DNA from 2 places in the Amphibacillus xylanus NBRC 15112 genome. Region 1 is predicted to be linked to the other one. Evidence: a T-box and tRNA genes for the amino acid it is inferred to sense, from the RefSeq annotation. Region 1 holds a T-box; the other holds one or more tRNA genes.
The links. A T-box is a leader RNA that pairs with one kind of tRNA and senses whether it is charged. The one in region 1 lies ahead of AXY_RS05165 (valine--tRNA ligase), so its partner is inferred to be a tRNA-Val.
Positions count from the first base shown of each region.

Region 2: it encodes a tRNA-Val, which carries the amino acid that the T-box ahead of AXY_RS05165 (valine--tRNA ligase) is inferred to sense. The anticodon was not compared.

Region 1 is NC_018704.1:1,042,686-1,050,647, reverse strand. Features, by position in the region: gene AXY_RS05165 (valine--tRNA ligase) at 28-2,670, opposite strand; T-box leader at 2,738-2,972, opposite strand; gene AXY_RS05160 (hypothetical protein) at 3,102-3,290, shown strand; gene spoVID (stage VI sporulation protein D) at 3,356-4,330, opposite strand; gene AXY_RS05150 (LiaI-LiaF-like domain-containing protein) at 4,668-5,150, shown strand; gene yihA (ribosome biogenesis GTP-binding protein YihA/YsxC) at 5,318-5,902, opposite strand; gene lon (endopeptidase La) at 5,904-7,962, opposite strand, start outside.
Region 2 is NC_018704.1:1,826,771-1,834,732, forward strand. Features, by position in the region: gene AXY_RS08965 (MATE family efflux transporter) at 1-942, opposite strand, end outside; gene AXY_RS08970 (spore germination protein) at 1,234-2,763, shown strand; gene AXY_RS08975 (Ger(x)C family spore germination protein) at 2,863-4,059, shown strand; gene AXY_RS08980 (hypothetical protein) at 4,066-4,296, shown strand; gene AXY_RS08985 (GerAB/ArcD/ProY family transporter) at 4,313-5,434, shown strand; tRNA gene AXY_RS08990 (tRNA-Val) at 5,462-5,533, opposite strand; gene AXY_RS08995 (FtsW/RodA/SpoVE family cell cycle protein) at 5,750-6,931, shown strand; gene ftsW (putative lipid II flippase FtsW) at 6,943-7,962, shown strand, end outside.

The DNA.
Region 1 (7,962 bases):
CCCTGTTTTTGGGTAGCCGAGTTCCACTTACTTCCTTAATTCATTTAATCGATTAACAACTTTTTCTCGTTGCTCTAAATATTCTTGTTCTTTCGCTTTTTCTGCTGCGACTATTTTTTCCGGAGCTTTACTAACAAAACTCTCATTGTTTAATTTCTTCTGAACACGGTCAACTTCTTTATTTAATTTGACTAATTCTGCTTCAAGACGTGCAATTTCTTTTTCGTAGTCAATTAACCCTGCAAGAGGTAAGTACAATTCAGCGCCTGAAACAACTGCTGACATTGACTCATCTGGTGCAATCGCATCAACTGCGATTGTCAAATTGCCTGTATGACAGAATTTCTCTAGATAATGTTGATTATTTTTTAATTCATCAGCGATTTGTTCATTATTCGCTTTAATGACTAAATCTACAGGTTTAGACATTGGTGTATCAACTTCTGCACGAATATTTCTTACTGAGCGAATAATATCAACTAGGTGCTTCATTTCAGTTGCAGCTTGTTCATTAGTAAGCTCCTCGTTTACTTTCGGCCAGCTCGCTTGAGTAATCGATTCTCCTTCATGCGGAATATGTTGCCAAATCTCCTCTGTTACAAATGGCATGAATGGATGTAGCATACGTAAGATTTGATCTAATACATAAACGAGAATAGATCTTGTGGTTAACTTCGCTTGCTCATCTTCTCCATAGAGTGGGATTTTCGCCATTTCAATATACCAATCACAGAAATCATCCCAAATGAAGTTATACAGGTAACGACCTACCTCACCATAATCATAACGTTCACTATGGCGGTTAACTTGAGCAATTGTTTCATTTAATCGTGTTAAAATCCACTCATCAGCTACATTTTTCTGACCCTTAAGATCAATTGATTCTGTTGTTAAACCATCAAGGTTCATAATTACAAAGCGTGAAGCGTTCCAAATTTTATTAATAAAGTTCCAAGTAGATTCAACCTTTTCCCATTGGAAACGAACATCTTGGCCTGGTGATGAGCCTGTCGCTAAGAAGTAACGTAATGAGTCAGCACCATACTTTTCAATTACATCCATTGGATCGACACCATTGTTTAATGACTTACTCATTTTGCGTCCTTCTGAATCCCGCACTAATCCGTGAATCAATACATCTTTAAATGGACGTTTTCCAGTGAAATGTTTCGATTGGAAAATCATTCTCGCTACCCAGAAGAAAATAATATCATAGCCTGTAACGAGTGTATCAGTTGGGAAATAACGTGTAAAATCTTCATTCTCTACATCTGGCCAATTTAATGTTGAGAATGGCCATAATGCAGATGAGAACCACGTATCTAGAACATCTTCATCTTGCTTCCAGTTTTCGATATCAGCTGGTGCTTCTTTACCAACATATACTTCACCTGTTTCTTTATGATACCATGCTGGGATGCGGTGTCCCCACCATAATTGACGAGAAATACACCAATCTCTAATGTTTTCCATCCAACGTAAATAAGTACCTTCGAATCGTTCTGGGACAAAGTTAACCTTTTGCTCAGGATCTTGCTGCATGTTAACAGCTGCCTCAGCAAGTGGCTTCATCTTCACGAACCATTGTGTTGATAAATATGGCTCTACAACAACGCCAGTTCGCTCTGAATGACCAACAGAATGGACATGCTCTTCAATCTTAAACAACGTACCATCCTCTTGAAGATCTTTAACAATTTGCTTACGGCATTCAAATCGATCTAAGCCTTGATATTTACCAGCGTTTTCATTCATCGTACCATCTTCATTCATCACGAGGATACGTTCTAAATTGTGACGGTTACCGATCTCAAAATCATTTGGATCATGTGCTGGTGTAATTTTTACTGCGCCAGAACCAAATTCACGATCAACATAATCATCAGCAATAATCTCAATCTCACGACCAACGATTGGTAAAATTGCTTTCTTACCAATTAGATGTTGATATCGCTCATCTTTAGGATGGACTGCAATCGCAGTATCACCTAACATAGTTTCTGGGCGTGTTGTAGCTATTTCAATATAACCAGAGCCATCTTTAAGCGGATATCTCATATGATAGAAATGTCCAGGTACCTCTTCGTGAATAACTTCAATATCAGAAAGAGCCGTTTGTGTTGATGGATCCCAGTTAATAATATATTCACCACGATAAATTAAGCCTTCTTCATACAATTTAACGAAAACTTCTTTTACCGCTTCTGATAATCCTTCATCAAGAGTAAAGCGTTCTCGAGAATAATCTAAACCTAAACCGAGATTTTCCCATTGCTCACGAATATGATCAGCATAAATGTGCTTCCATTCCCAAGCTTTTTCAACAAACTTTTCACGGCCTAAATCATAACGACTAACGCCTTCTTCTCTTAACTTCGCCTCAACTCGTGCTTGTGTCGCAATACCTGCGTGGTCCATTCCAGGTAGATAAAGGACATCATAGCCTTGCATTCTTTTCATTCTTGTAATGATATCTTGTAAAGTCGTATCCCATGCGTGACCGATGTGTAGTTTTCCAGTTACGTTTGGCGGTGGAATCATAACTGTAAAAGGTTGTTTATCTGGATCTCCTGTTGCTTCGAAAAATTTACCCTCTACCCAATATTGATAACGACCTTTTTCAACAGCGGCTGAATCATATTTGGGTGGCAAATTATGTTGTTCTGTCATTTGCTATTCCTCCTATTAATTAAACACTTCAATTTTTTTCATTAAAAAACCCAACTCATCCATATAGAAAAAGGACGAATTGGGTTGATCATTCCGTGGTACCACCTTTGTTTACAGCATAAATAAGCTGTACACTCAATTGATTGATAACGGTTTTAAACCGGTTTAACCTACTGATCAGAGACGTTCAGCTAAACAACATCCAAGGCTACCTTCTGCGATAAATGACTTAGAAATCTTTCAGCATTTGATTTCCTCTCTAAAAGCTTTATTCGCATACTCTTCCTCTTCATCGTTATTAGTTAATTTGTAATCTAACAGTTATTTTATCCAATAACCACATGAAAAGTCAATATACTAACTCAAAAAAGTGATAACATCCGGTCATTCATGCATATAATACACCATTAGGTCAATGAAAGGGTGAGAAAATGTTTCGTAACAGACGTTTCAGAATCCCACCAGAATACCGTGAGTATCTCATAATTATCGAGAAAAGTTTAGTTCCAATCACAATTGTACAAATCGTTCGTGCAATTCTATTCCCTTCATTATTAGATATTGTACTATTAGGCATTTTTATTGGGGTATATATGCTAATATACTTAGATCTAATTTAATTAATACAATATAAATCCATTAAAATAAGTGTCGAAAATAATTTCCACACTTATTTTTCTTATATTTAATTAGGAATGTATAAAATTTGCCCTTGATTAACATCAGTCGTATCAAGACGATTAATTCGTTGTAATTTCGTTAAATTTACTTGATATTTTTCTGAAATGCTTTCTAACGTATCATCATTCTGTACAATGTAAATCTTTAATTGGGAGAAGCGTTCTTCAGCTTCATCAGGTTGTTCAAATAAATCAAGTAAGTATGTTGGATGCTCAATACGTTCTTCTTCTTGTTCAACATCATCACTATCAAATTCATCATCAAACGATGCTGTACGCGCTTCTTCTAGTACTTCCTCTTTTTTATCTACCGTGACACTCACTTCTGGTTTGACTTCTTCACGAGGTTTAAATGGCAGAACCTTTTCTTCAACTTCTACTTTTTCCTCTTTTACATCTATTTCTTCCTCTTCTACAGGCTCTGGCTCTTCTTCCTTAATTTTTAGATCGAATTCAACACGCTCATCTTCTTCAGTAACTTCATCGACTGCTTCGATAACTTCTTCAATTACCTCATCTAATGGTTCTTCTGTTTCAACCTGTCGATCATATTCAAGACCACCTATCTCAATCGTAGCCTCCAATATCATTTTTCGAGGATCTGGAATTTTGTAATCAAAGTGATCCACACTTACAGTTAAGTCTGATAGCTGACGAATTCGCTCATGAGGGATCGAGATATCAATTGGAAAATGATGAAGAAAATCACAAATGCCGTCCTCATCACGCTCTACTCGCTTAAAGTAACGCGCTTGAATTTCCTCTTCATCTTCAACATCTCGATCATCATCAACAAATACAGGTAAATACTCTCCTGTTAATGCAATAATTCCACGAATTGACACATAATCTGGATGTGATTCAATTGTAATCTCCGGATCAAGTCCAATTCCTAACATTTCTGAGACGCCTTCATTTCTATGAAAATATAACGTTTCAGTTAAATCAAAATGAAATGGCCTTACTTCTTTATCTGCCATCACCCTTCCTCCTTCTTTAAAAATTCCGCAGTTCCGATTTAAGTCAGAATACGTTCATTTCTCAGCTTAAAGACGTCGAGGATGTTTACAACAAATTAAATATAATTTAATCGGAATGTAGTATTATCAATCATTACAACAGTACACGTCTTCTATATCAGATATATGATTTTTACACAATAATATGCTTATCATCCCTATCAAAAGCTGATTTTCTTAATAAAAATATGAATCTTATATTTTAACTAATTGGGCAAATTACTATCAATCTGGTAAAATATACGATGATTAACCCCATCAGTTTGGAAAAATCCTTAAAAAAAGTTAGGTGATTAACTTGCGTAAACAAAACAGTATGGTTGCTTACTTATTAATTGGGATTGGTTTTTACTATTTATTAGAGCAATTATCTATCCCATTTCTTGAACCTTTAACAACTTGGCCAAGCTTATTAATTATTTTCGGAATTAGTTTACTCATACATAGTTACTTAAAGCGAGATTATGATAAGCTTTTTCCTAGTATTCTTGCATTAGGATTCGGTATTCACTACCATGCACTGACACTGTACCCTAATTGGCTTGATCATTGGAGTGTCTATGCAGTAATCCTTGGGATTGCATTTCTTTTGCGTTATCAGAAAACAAAAACAGGACTATATCCTGGTTTATTTTTATTATTGATTGGTTTATTTATGATCATTTCACTTACAAATAATCCATTTTCTGATTCTGTTGATGTATTGATCAAAGTTCTCGAGGATTACTGGCCAGTTGGCTTAATTGTATTTGGTGTTTATTTATTATTTAAAAAACGATAAGTCTAAAATACAGCTAAAATATAAAAACAGGAATCCAGTTTAATACTAGATTCCTGTTTTTATTTGCATTGGATTTTAAAATTGCTTGAAGGATAGTTTTTAAAGAGTTTAATTTATATTGCTACTCTCAGCAATATCAACTAAAACTTTTTACAAGCTAGACGTTTTTATGCTAAATATGCTTGAATCGCGTTCCAGGCTGCTTCTTTCCCCTGTGCTGTTTCGGATGAAAATGGGATAACTTGATCTCCTGGTTCGATTGATAAAGTTTCTTTAATTAACTTCACTTGCTTGTTAACTTGTCCTTTTTTAATTTTATCTAATTTCGTTGCGATGATAATGACTGGAATGTCGTAATGTTTTAAGAAATCATACATCATCACGTCATCATTTGTAGGTTTATGTCTAATATCAACGACTAAAATCGTTGCGCGAAGCGGTTCACGTTCAGAGAAATAGGTTTCCATCATTTTACCCCAAGCTTCACGCTCTGTTTTAGAAACTTTCGCATAACCATATCCAGGAACGTCAACAAAATAAAAGAATTCATTAATTAAATAATAATTTAATGTTTGGGTTTTTCCTGGTTTTGAAGAAGTTCTTGCTAAAGCTTTTCGATTGATCATTTTGTTTATAAATGATGACTTCCCAACATTAGAACGACCTGCTAGTGCGATTTCAGGTAAGTTTTCAGTTGGATATTGATTTGGTGAGACCGCGCTAATTGTAAATTCTGATTGTGTTACTTTCATTCTACACCTCCTTAAGTGCGTGTTCTAATACTTGATCTAGATGACTCACTGGAATAAAGTCAAGACTCTTACGAACACTGTCTGGAATGTCGACTAAGTCCTTTTCATTATCTTTTGGTAAAATTATTGTTGAAAGTCCAGCTCGATGTGCACTTAAAGCTTTTTCCTTTAGCCCACCTATTGGCAATACACGACCTCTAAGCGTAATTTCACCTGTCATACCAACTTCACGTCTAACTGGTCGGTTCGTTAAACTTGAGACAAGCGCCGTTGCAATTGTAATACCTGCTGACGGACCATCTTTAGGTGTTGCCCCTTCAGGAACGTGAATATGGATATCATGGGTTTGATAAAAATCAGGATCAATTGAAAGTTCCGTTGTTCGTGATCTAACATAACTTAAAGCTGCTTGTGCAGATTCTTTCATCACGTCACCTAATTTACCTGTCAAAGCAAGCTTACCTTTACCTGGAACAATACTCACTTCAATCGATAATGTATCGCCACCTGCAGCTGTATATGCTAAACCTGTTGCAGCACCAACTTGATCTTCAGTTTCCATCATACCATAACGATAGATCGGTTTACCTAATAAATTTTCTAACTGTTTTTTCGTAACGATAATACGTTTTTTCTCTTCTGATACATATAGTTTAGTTGCTTTGCGGCAAACAGATGCGACTTGTCTCTCTAATTGACGAACGCCTGCTTCTCGGGAATAACGACGAATTAACTGTGTAATCGCTTCATCACGAATTTGCAGTTGCCCTTTTGTTAATCCATGTGCAGCTATTTGTTTCGGAATCAAATGCTCCTTAGCAATGTGTAATTTCTCTACTTCAGTATAACCAGCAATTGAAATAATCTCCATTCGATCAAGAAGAGGTGCTGGAATCGTCTGTAAATTATTCGCTGTAGCAATAAACATGACATTACTTAAATCATACGATTCTTCAATAAAGTGATCACTAAACTGATGATTCTGTTCCGGGTCTAGTACCTCAAGCATAGCCGCAGAAGGATCACCACGAAAATCATTGGTCATCTTATCAATCTCATCTAACAAGATAACCGGATTTATCGTTCCTGCTTTTTTCATACCTTGAATAATCCGACCTGGCATTGCACCAACATACGTTCTACGGTGTCCTCTAATTTCAGCTTCATCACGGACACCACCTAGTGAGATCCGAATAAAACGACGATTAATTGCCCGGGCAATAGATTTCGCGAGTGATGTCTTTCCTACACCTGGCGGACCAACTAAACACAATATAGGACCGCGCAAACTATTTGTTAACTGCTGAACAGCTAAGTGCTCTAAGACACGTTCTTTAACTTTCTCTAAACCATAGTGATCTTCATTTAAGATACTCGTTGCGCGGTTAATATCTAGATCGTCTTCTGTTTCTTCAGTCCAAGGTAATGAAATTAACCAATCTAAATAATTCCTTATTACTGAGCTTTCCGCAGATGTTTGTGGAATTCGCTCATAACGGTCGAGCTCTTTCATTGCGACTTTTAAGACCCGATCTGGCATTCCACTTTGTTCGATTTTTTCTTGTAGATCAGCAATCTCACCAGACTTCCCATCTCGAGAACCTAATTCTTTTTGGATCGCTTTCATTTGTTCACGTAAATAATATTCCTTCTGTGTTTGCTCAATCGATTTCTTCACACGGCGATCAATTTTTTGTTCAAGTCGAAGGACTTCTTGTTCATTTGAAATTAACTCAATTAAGTCTTGCGCTCGTACTTCTACCTCTATCGTCTCTAATAATTGCTGTTTAATTGTAGATTTTAATGGTAAATGTGAGCTAATCACATCAGTTAAGCGTGATAAATCATCAATATCCATCAAACTACTATATGTCTCAGTGGAGAGTTTTTTTGATAAGCCCACGTATTTTTTAAATTGTGACATTAATGTTCGTACTAAAGCAATCCGCTTCGGTTCATCCAATAATGGTAAATCCGGCAGAGTTTCAGCTTCTACTGACATATACGGCAATTCTTGTTTATATGATAAAACTCTAGCTCTACTTGTACCTTCTACTAAA
Region 2 (7,962 bases), 780 kb from region 1:
ATATAACGTAATTTTGTGAACCCTTTTCCAATTACCAGCTCCAATATTTTGTCCAGCCATACTATTAACTGATGTGCCCAGAGCTTGAGCTGGTAGCATAATTATACTATCTAATCGTTTTGCAGCTCCATAACCAGCAACAACCGGTGAGCCAAACGAGGTAACCACTCCCATAATCGCCATACTACCTGCCGAAATCACACTCATTTGAAGTCCAGCAGGAACCCCTAATTTTAAGATTGTAAAAATCTCATTCTTAGCTGGTAAGTGTGGCTTTACTAATGGTACAAGCTTATGTCTATATGTATAAATCGCACCTATCAGAAATGCCAGCGCTTGAGAAAAGACTGTCGCAATTGCCGCGCCTTTAATTCCCCAACCAAATCCTGCAATAAAGATTGGATCGATAATCGCATTACAAATAACAGCAATCAGAACAAAATATAATGGCGTCTTGGAATCTCCAATTGAACGAAATACCGTCCCTATAAAATTATATCCATAGATAAATAAAATTCCTAGAAAACTTATTTTCAAATAAGCATCCGCCATGTCTAGCATGTCGGCTGGTGTACCCATTAATCGTAATATAGGCTCCGAGAATAGAAAGCCAAAGATACCAAATACCAGTGATAGCACTGTTAAGATGACGATAAATGCATTTAAATATCGCTTTAATCCCGCTTCACTACCACGACCTTTTTGTTGTGATAAAATTGTTAATGCTGCATTATTTAAACCAATCACAAACGCTAACACTGTTGTTAAGACTGTACCAGCTAAGGAAACTGCCCCTAATCCTTCTTCACCAATTAAATTACCTACCCATAAACTATCGATAAATTGATATGAGATTTGAAGTAAATTAGTTAAAATAATTGGCCCAGAAAATACAAAAAGTTGCTTGAATATATTCCCTTGTGTAAAATCATAACTTTTCACCAATCATAATCGCTCCTTTAAAAACAGCCTAATTAAAATCATACCATACAATTTCAATTAGGTATAAAAAACTGATACGACTAAATAATAATCTAGATAACTTTTTTGTCTTGAACTACTCTCTCTTTACAAGACTGAAACTGAACTGTCTCATTAAATAATTAAATAGAGGTTATGGTACGACTAAAATAACTCAGGATAAAAACTCCGTGTCTGGAAATACTTTAATGTATAGTTCCGTTAAATATAATCTTTACTTAAAAGTCATGAATAAAAGAGTGATCAACTATCATGTGGAAAAGAACACTACCAGTAAAAGAATCATTATCAGCTTCATTAGAACAAAACAAACAAACGATTCTTGAAAAGCTAGGAAATAGTCAAGATATTGTAATAAGAGAGTTTAAGCTCGGTGCAAACCCTAAGATATCTGTCGCAGTATTTTATACAGATGGATTAACAGACACAGTAGCACTCCAAATGTTAATTGATGAACTGTTAGGCGCAAAGTTTAACAATATTAAAGAAAATCAGTTTCAAAATAAAAATTCGTTATTGGATCAGTTAAAAAATCTAGTATTGAACGCAACTGACGTAAAAGAAATCAGTGATCTTGATGCGATATTAGTTAGTTTACTTTCAGGGAGTGTCATATTCCTCGTCGACGGCCAAACAGAAGGATTTGAAATCGGTCTAAGAAAGTGGAATCAAAGAAGTATTACAGAATCCACGAATGATAGTGTCTTACGAGGACCTAAAGAATCATTTACAGAGAACCTCCGTTCCAACACTGCTTTAATTAGGCGGAAAATAAAATCACCAAATTTATGGATGGAGAGTCGTGTGATTGGCACAGTAACTCAAACAGATGTGGCGATTATGTATCTAGAAGGGACAGTCGATCAAGCTTTACTAACAGAAGTAAAAAGTCGCTTAGATCGAATAGCTATTGATGGCATTTTAGAAAGTGGCTATATTGAAGAATTGATTCAGGATGAAGCGTTAACACCATTCCCAACGCTCTATAATTCGGAACGTCCAGATGTAGTAGCAAGTGCTATTTTAGAAGGACGTGTTGCCATATTAGTAGATGGGACTCCGTTCGTCTTATTAGCACCAGCATTATTTGTCCAATTCTTTCAAGCTGCTGAGGATTATTATGCAAGAGCCGGCATAAGCTCTGCGTTACGTGTACTTCGATATATGTGTTTTTTAATTGCCTTTTTGGCTCCATCATTATTTATTGCAATCACAACATTTCATCAAGAAATGATTCCAACTGATTTACTTTTTAGTTTGCTTGCACAAAGAGAACAGATCCCTTTCCCAGCGGTTTTTGAGGCACTGTTAATGGAAGTTGCTTTTGAAATTTTGCGAGAAGCAAGCTTGAGAATGCCCAAAGTGATTGGTTCTGCAATTTCAATCGTTGGTACATTAGTGATTGGTCAAGCTGCCGTTGAAGCAGGACTTGTATCAGCAGCTTTAATTATTGTCGTTTCAACAACTGCAATCGCATCATTTGTTTTCCCATCTAATGACTTATCTATTGCTACTCGAATGCTTCGATTCCCGTTAATGCTATTAGCCGGAAGCTTCGGGTTATTCGGGGTCATGATCGGGGTTATCTCATTAGTCTTACATTTATGTAATCTTCACTCATTTGGTGTACCATATATGAGCTCAATTGCACCTTATATTAATGATGAACAAAAAGACACACTCATTCGACTCCCCTTTTGGTTCATGCGAACAAGACCAAAAGAATTAAAGCGTAAGAATTTAATTAGAAATCAAACACCAAAGCCTCGACCACCGAAATGATAAGCAATTTAGGTTTGAGATACTTAAACTAGTGATGATTGATGCTAACAAAAATATGAGAAACCACACAATTGAACTAGAAGGAAGGATTCGTTTATTATGAAACTACACTTTCGGCTACTATTAATCATATGTATTTTGATTCTTTCTGGATGCTGGGATAAAAAAGAATTAAATGAATTAGCAGTAGCTACTGGCGTTGCTATCGATAAAGCTGAGGATGGTTATCGAGTTAGTGTACAAACCGTCAATTCAAGTGAAGTAACCTCACAGTTAGGTACGAGCGGTGTGATTCCTGTCAATGTTCGGAGTGAGTTTGGGGTAACGATGTATGATGCGACGAGAAAATTAAGCCTTACAAACTCAAAGAGGCCCTATGGCTCTCACTTACAAGCGCTTATCATTAGTCAGGAGGTCGCTAAAGAAGGGATCGCTGCAGTTATCGACTATTTTTCACGTGATAATGACTTTCGTTCTGATTTCTTGATTATATTAACTAGGGATACAGAAGCTAAAGATATATTAAAAATGCAAACCGTAACTGAAAAAATCCCAATGAAAGCGATCCTTTCTATGTTAGAGATATCAGCAGATATTACCGGTAGTACTCATATTATGGATATGAGGGACTTTTTAAATATAATCGCATTACCTGGGCGAAGTCCTATTATCCCTGTTATTGATGTTGTGGGTGATCTAGAAGTTGGGCCGACGAAAGCTAACACTGAAAGCACAGAACCACCTGCTACTTATATTTACAACGGTGCAGGGATCCTACAAGAGGATAAGCTTATTGGTTATATTGATTCAGAGGTTATAAAATCGGTGAATTATTTGACAGACAATATTACTCACACCATTGAAAACTATACTTGTTCCGACAGCGGAAAGATATCTTTAGAAATTCTCCAATCCAAAACTAAACGTAAAGCTAAGCTAAATGAAGAAGGCAAACCATTCATTGATGTTAATATTCGTTCAATCGCAAATATTGGTGAATCCAATTGTTCATTAGATTTATTAGATCCCAATTCAATTAACGAACTAGAAAAAAATTTTGCAGAACAACTTAAAACAGATCTTCAAACATCTATTAAAATGATTCAATCGGAATATCAGTTAGACATCTTTGGCTTTGGTGAAGATATCTATCGTTATCATCCTAAAGTTTGGGCAGAGCTTAAAGACGATTGGCAAGAGCATTTTGCGAATTTAGAGGTCAATATTGATGTGGGTGTGAACATTACACAATTAGGCTCTACAAAAAATTCAATTCAACAGTACATTCAGGAGTAAGTTATGTTGAAAATAATAATCATTTTATTTGTCGCTGCTATGATCATTTTCATAGAATATCCAACAATCAAACAAAAAAATATCAAAAGTGATAAAGTAAGCTTTTTTATGTTCCTAATCATTGGTATTGGGATAAATTTGATTGCTAATATAAACATTAAAGTTCCAAGTTTAATTAAATGGCTTAAGATAGTCTATCAGCCAATAAGCCAACTTGTCGCAAGTTGGCTTAGTTAAGGAGATCTTACTTAAAATGAGTACAAAAGAAATGATTAATTCCTATCAACTTACCATTATGGTTGCGCTCATAACAGTTGGTGATGCCATATTAGTCTTACCAGCATCAGTAGCAATTGTCGCTAAACAGGATGCTTGGATCTCGATGTTATTAAGTTTACTTTTTGGTTCACTCGTAGTACTTTTGTTTGTAAAAGTAAGTAAACTTCAGTCGAATCTATCCTTTGTACAGGTAATTCTAAAAATTCTCGGTAAGCCAATTGGCTCAATTGTCGTAATGTTTTTTTTACTTTATTTACTATTCTCAGTCTCCATCCTTTTACGTGAATTAGGCGATTTTATTACGACACAAATTTTGCTTGAAACGCCCATAAAGGTCATTAATTTATTGTTTATTACTGTTATTATCTTTGGCGTTCGATCTGGATTAGCAACACTTGCACGTGTGAGTGAAGTTTTCTATCCTGTCGTTTTCTTATTTTTGGTGACATTGTTTACCCTAGTATTACCTAGTATTCAAATCGAGTGGATTCGGCCATTACTCGGACATGGATTTAAACCAGTAATCAATGGAACGATTATCGCAACGTCATTTCCATTCATGGAGTTAATCGTTATCTTAATGTTTATACCGAATATACTGAAAAAAAATAAATTCAGAAAAAACTTTTTAACAGGTGCATTATTTGGAGGTACTGCATTATTTATTAATGTTTTACTATGTACTATCGTTTTAGGCGTACCAACAACGATCCGTAACGTATACCCTACCTTCATCTTAGCACGGTCAATTTCTGTCGGGCACTACATTCAGAGGATCGAAGGATTAATTGCAATTTTTTGGATGATTACTGTTTTTATTAAAATTACGCTGTACTCTTATGCATTTCACATTGGTGTGAAGCAACTATTTAACTTGAAAAATTATCGCCAGTTAACTTATCCATTTGGCTTTATTTTATTTGGAACGTCAATACTCGTTGCTTCAAATTATACTGAATACAGCGAAATAATTTCCAAATATTGGTCGTATTATGATATGACAGTCGCTATATTCATCCCATTCCTATTGATCATCGTATCAATGTTTAGAAAAAAAACGAACCCACAAAAAAATAAACAGCAAAAAAAAGCTTAACCCATATTGGGTCAAGCTTTTTTACTATGGGCTGTACTGGGATCGAACCAGTGACCTCTTCGATGTCAACGAAGCGTTCTCCCGCTGAACTAACAGCCCGTAATATGGGATAGGTTATTAAGGTTAATTTATACGCTTAAGTCCTATTTAATTTATAGCGTGTTTATAATATAATCGAAATAGACTTTTTCGTCAAGTCTTGATAAATTTTCAGATAATTTGATCTGATTAACACCTTTTAGCTTTTTTTGATATGATAAGAATACACACATAAAACAATGTCTAATAATCCGTTTTAGAAAATGAGGAATATAAATGGAAACACAAAACAATCTCCAATCTAGAAGAATTCCAATTGATTATACAATTGCATTTTTAGTCTTTATCCTTGCAATCTTTAGCCTAGTAGCTATTTATAGTGCCTCTGGTCAATATGCCAGTGGAGATAGTACATACTTTGTTAAACGACAATTAGTTTTTTATGGACTAGGTTTTATCGCCATGATGGTCGTTGCTTCAATTGATTTTGAAATACTTGAGAAGCTAACAATCCCACTCTATATCTGTGGCATACTTCTACTAATGGCTGTTGAGGTATTTGGTGTTGAGAAACTTGGTGCGAAGCGTGCAATTAGTTTGAAAGTTATTGATGTTCAGCCTTCAGAATTTATGAAGTTCTTCTTAATTATCTTAATATCATCATTACTTGCAAAACTAGGAAAGAGCAGACTTAGTTTTAAAGAAAGCATTGTTGTAACAATTAAAATACTCTTCTTTACAGCAATACCACTTGTCTTAATCCTAAGACAGCCTGACTTAGGAACAACTTTAATGATTATCTTTGCTGTTGCGATGTTAATTTACACATCAAGTATTTCATTAAAAATGAGTTATTTACTTACGGCATTAGGAATCAGTGGATTAGGCGCGTTAGTCTTCTTATATTTTAATAATTTTGAGCTTTTTAGTAAGCTTATTCATAGTCACCAACTTTCAAGAATTTATGGTTGGTTAAATCCTGCCGAGCATTCCCAAGGATTTGGCTACCAGCTCCAACAAGCACTACTCGGCATTGGATCGGGACAACTTACTGGTTCTGGCTTTAATCAAGGCTATCAAGTTCAAAGTGGACGTATACCTGAGGTTCACACTGATTTTATTTTTGCTGTCATTGGTGAGGAGTTTGGCTTTATTGGGACAAGTCTATTAATTATCGTATTTTTCTTACTTATCTATCGAATTATCACGATTGCGATAAATGCCAATTCGTTATTTGGTGTTTATATTTGCATTGGTGTTATCGCACTATATACGTTTCAAATTTTCCAAAATATCGGTATGACAATTGGTTTAATGCCGATTACAGGTATTGCACTGCCATTTATCAGTTATGGTGGGAGTTCATTATTAACGAATATGATGGCCCTAGGGTTAGTCACAAGTGTCCATCTAAGAACAAAAACTTACATGTTTGGTGAGGACGAATCAATGGAATAGGGGAAATGATTATGAAGAAACGACTGAAAAAATTTGATTATGGACTGATTGCGGTTGTTTTAGCACTATCAGTTTTTGGTACGATTATGATCTACAGCTCTAGCTATACGCTTAGTACATTACAATATGATCATGGTCATTACTTCTTTATGCGTCAATTAGTGTTTCTCGTTCTGGGATTATCAGTCTTTGCTGTCATGTCGTTTATTTCATTAAAGACTTTAGGAAAGTTAAGCCCATTTTTAATCATTATTTCAATTATTCTACTCTTTCTCGTATTAATTCCAGGTATTGGCGTTGTGCGAAATGAGGCTCGAAGATGGCTTGCATACCCATTTACATTTCAACCTTCAGAAATTGTTAAAGTATTTATGATCATTTACTTTGCTCATATTTATGCAAAAAAACAACCTTATATCGACCAATTTAAAAAAGGAGTATTACCTCCTCTCTTAATATTGGCATTTGTTTTTTACCTTATTTTACAACAACCCGATTTTGGGACTGCAACTCATATTTTATTAATTTGTGGTCTAATTATCTTCTTTAGTGGTGTAAAGATGCGTCATATTTTATTACTAGGTTCAATCGGGCTTTCTGGATTATTCTTCATTATGATTTCTCAACCGTATCGATTAAATCGAATTACATCTTTTATGAATACATTCGATGATCCTAGTGGTGATGGCTATCAATTAATTAATTCATATATTTCAATCGCTACAAGCGGGCTTTCTGGCAATGGTCTTGGTAATAGTGTGCAAAAGCTTGGCTACTTACCTGAGGCTCATACGGATTTTATTATGGCTGTTATTGTTGAAGAGCTTGGTTTAATTGCTGTTATTTTTGTAATCGGCTCTTACTTGTTTATTTTATATCGAGGTATTCGTATCGCAAAAGAAGTCGATTCACTATATTTAAGATTATTAGCGTTAGGCGTGACCTTTCAAATTATCATTCAAGCGGTCTTTAACTTAGGTGCAGTGAGCGGCGTGCTACCAATCACTGGAATCCCACTACCTTTTATTAGC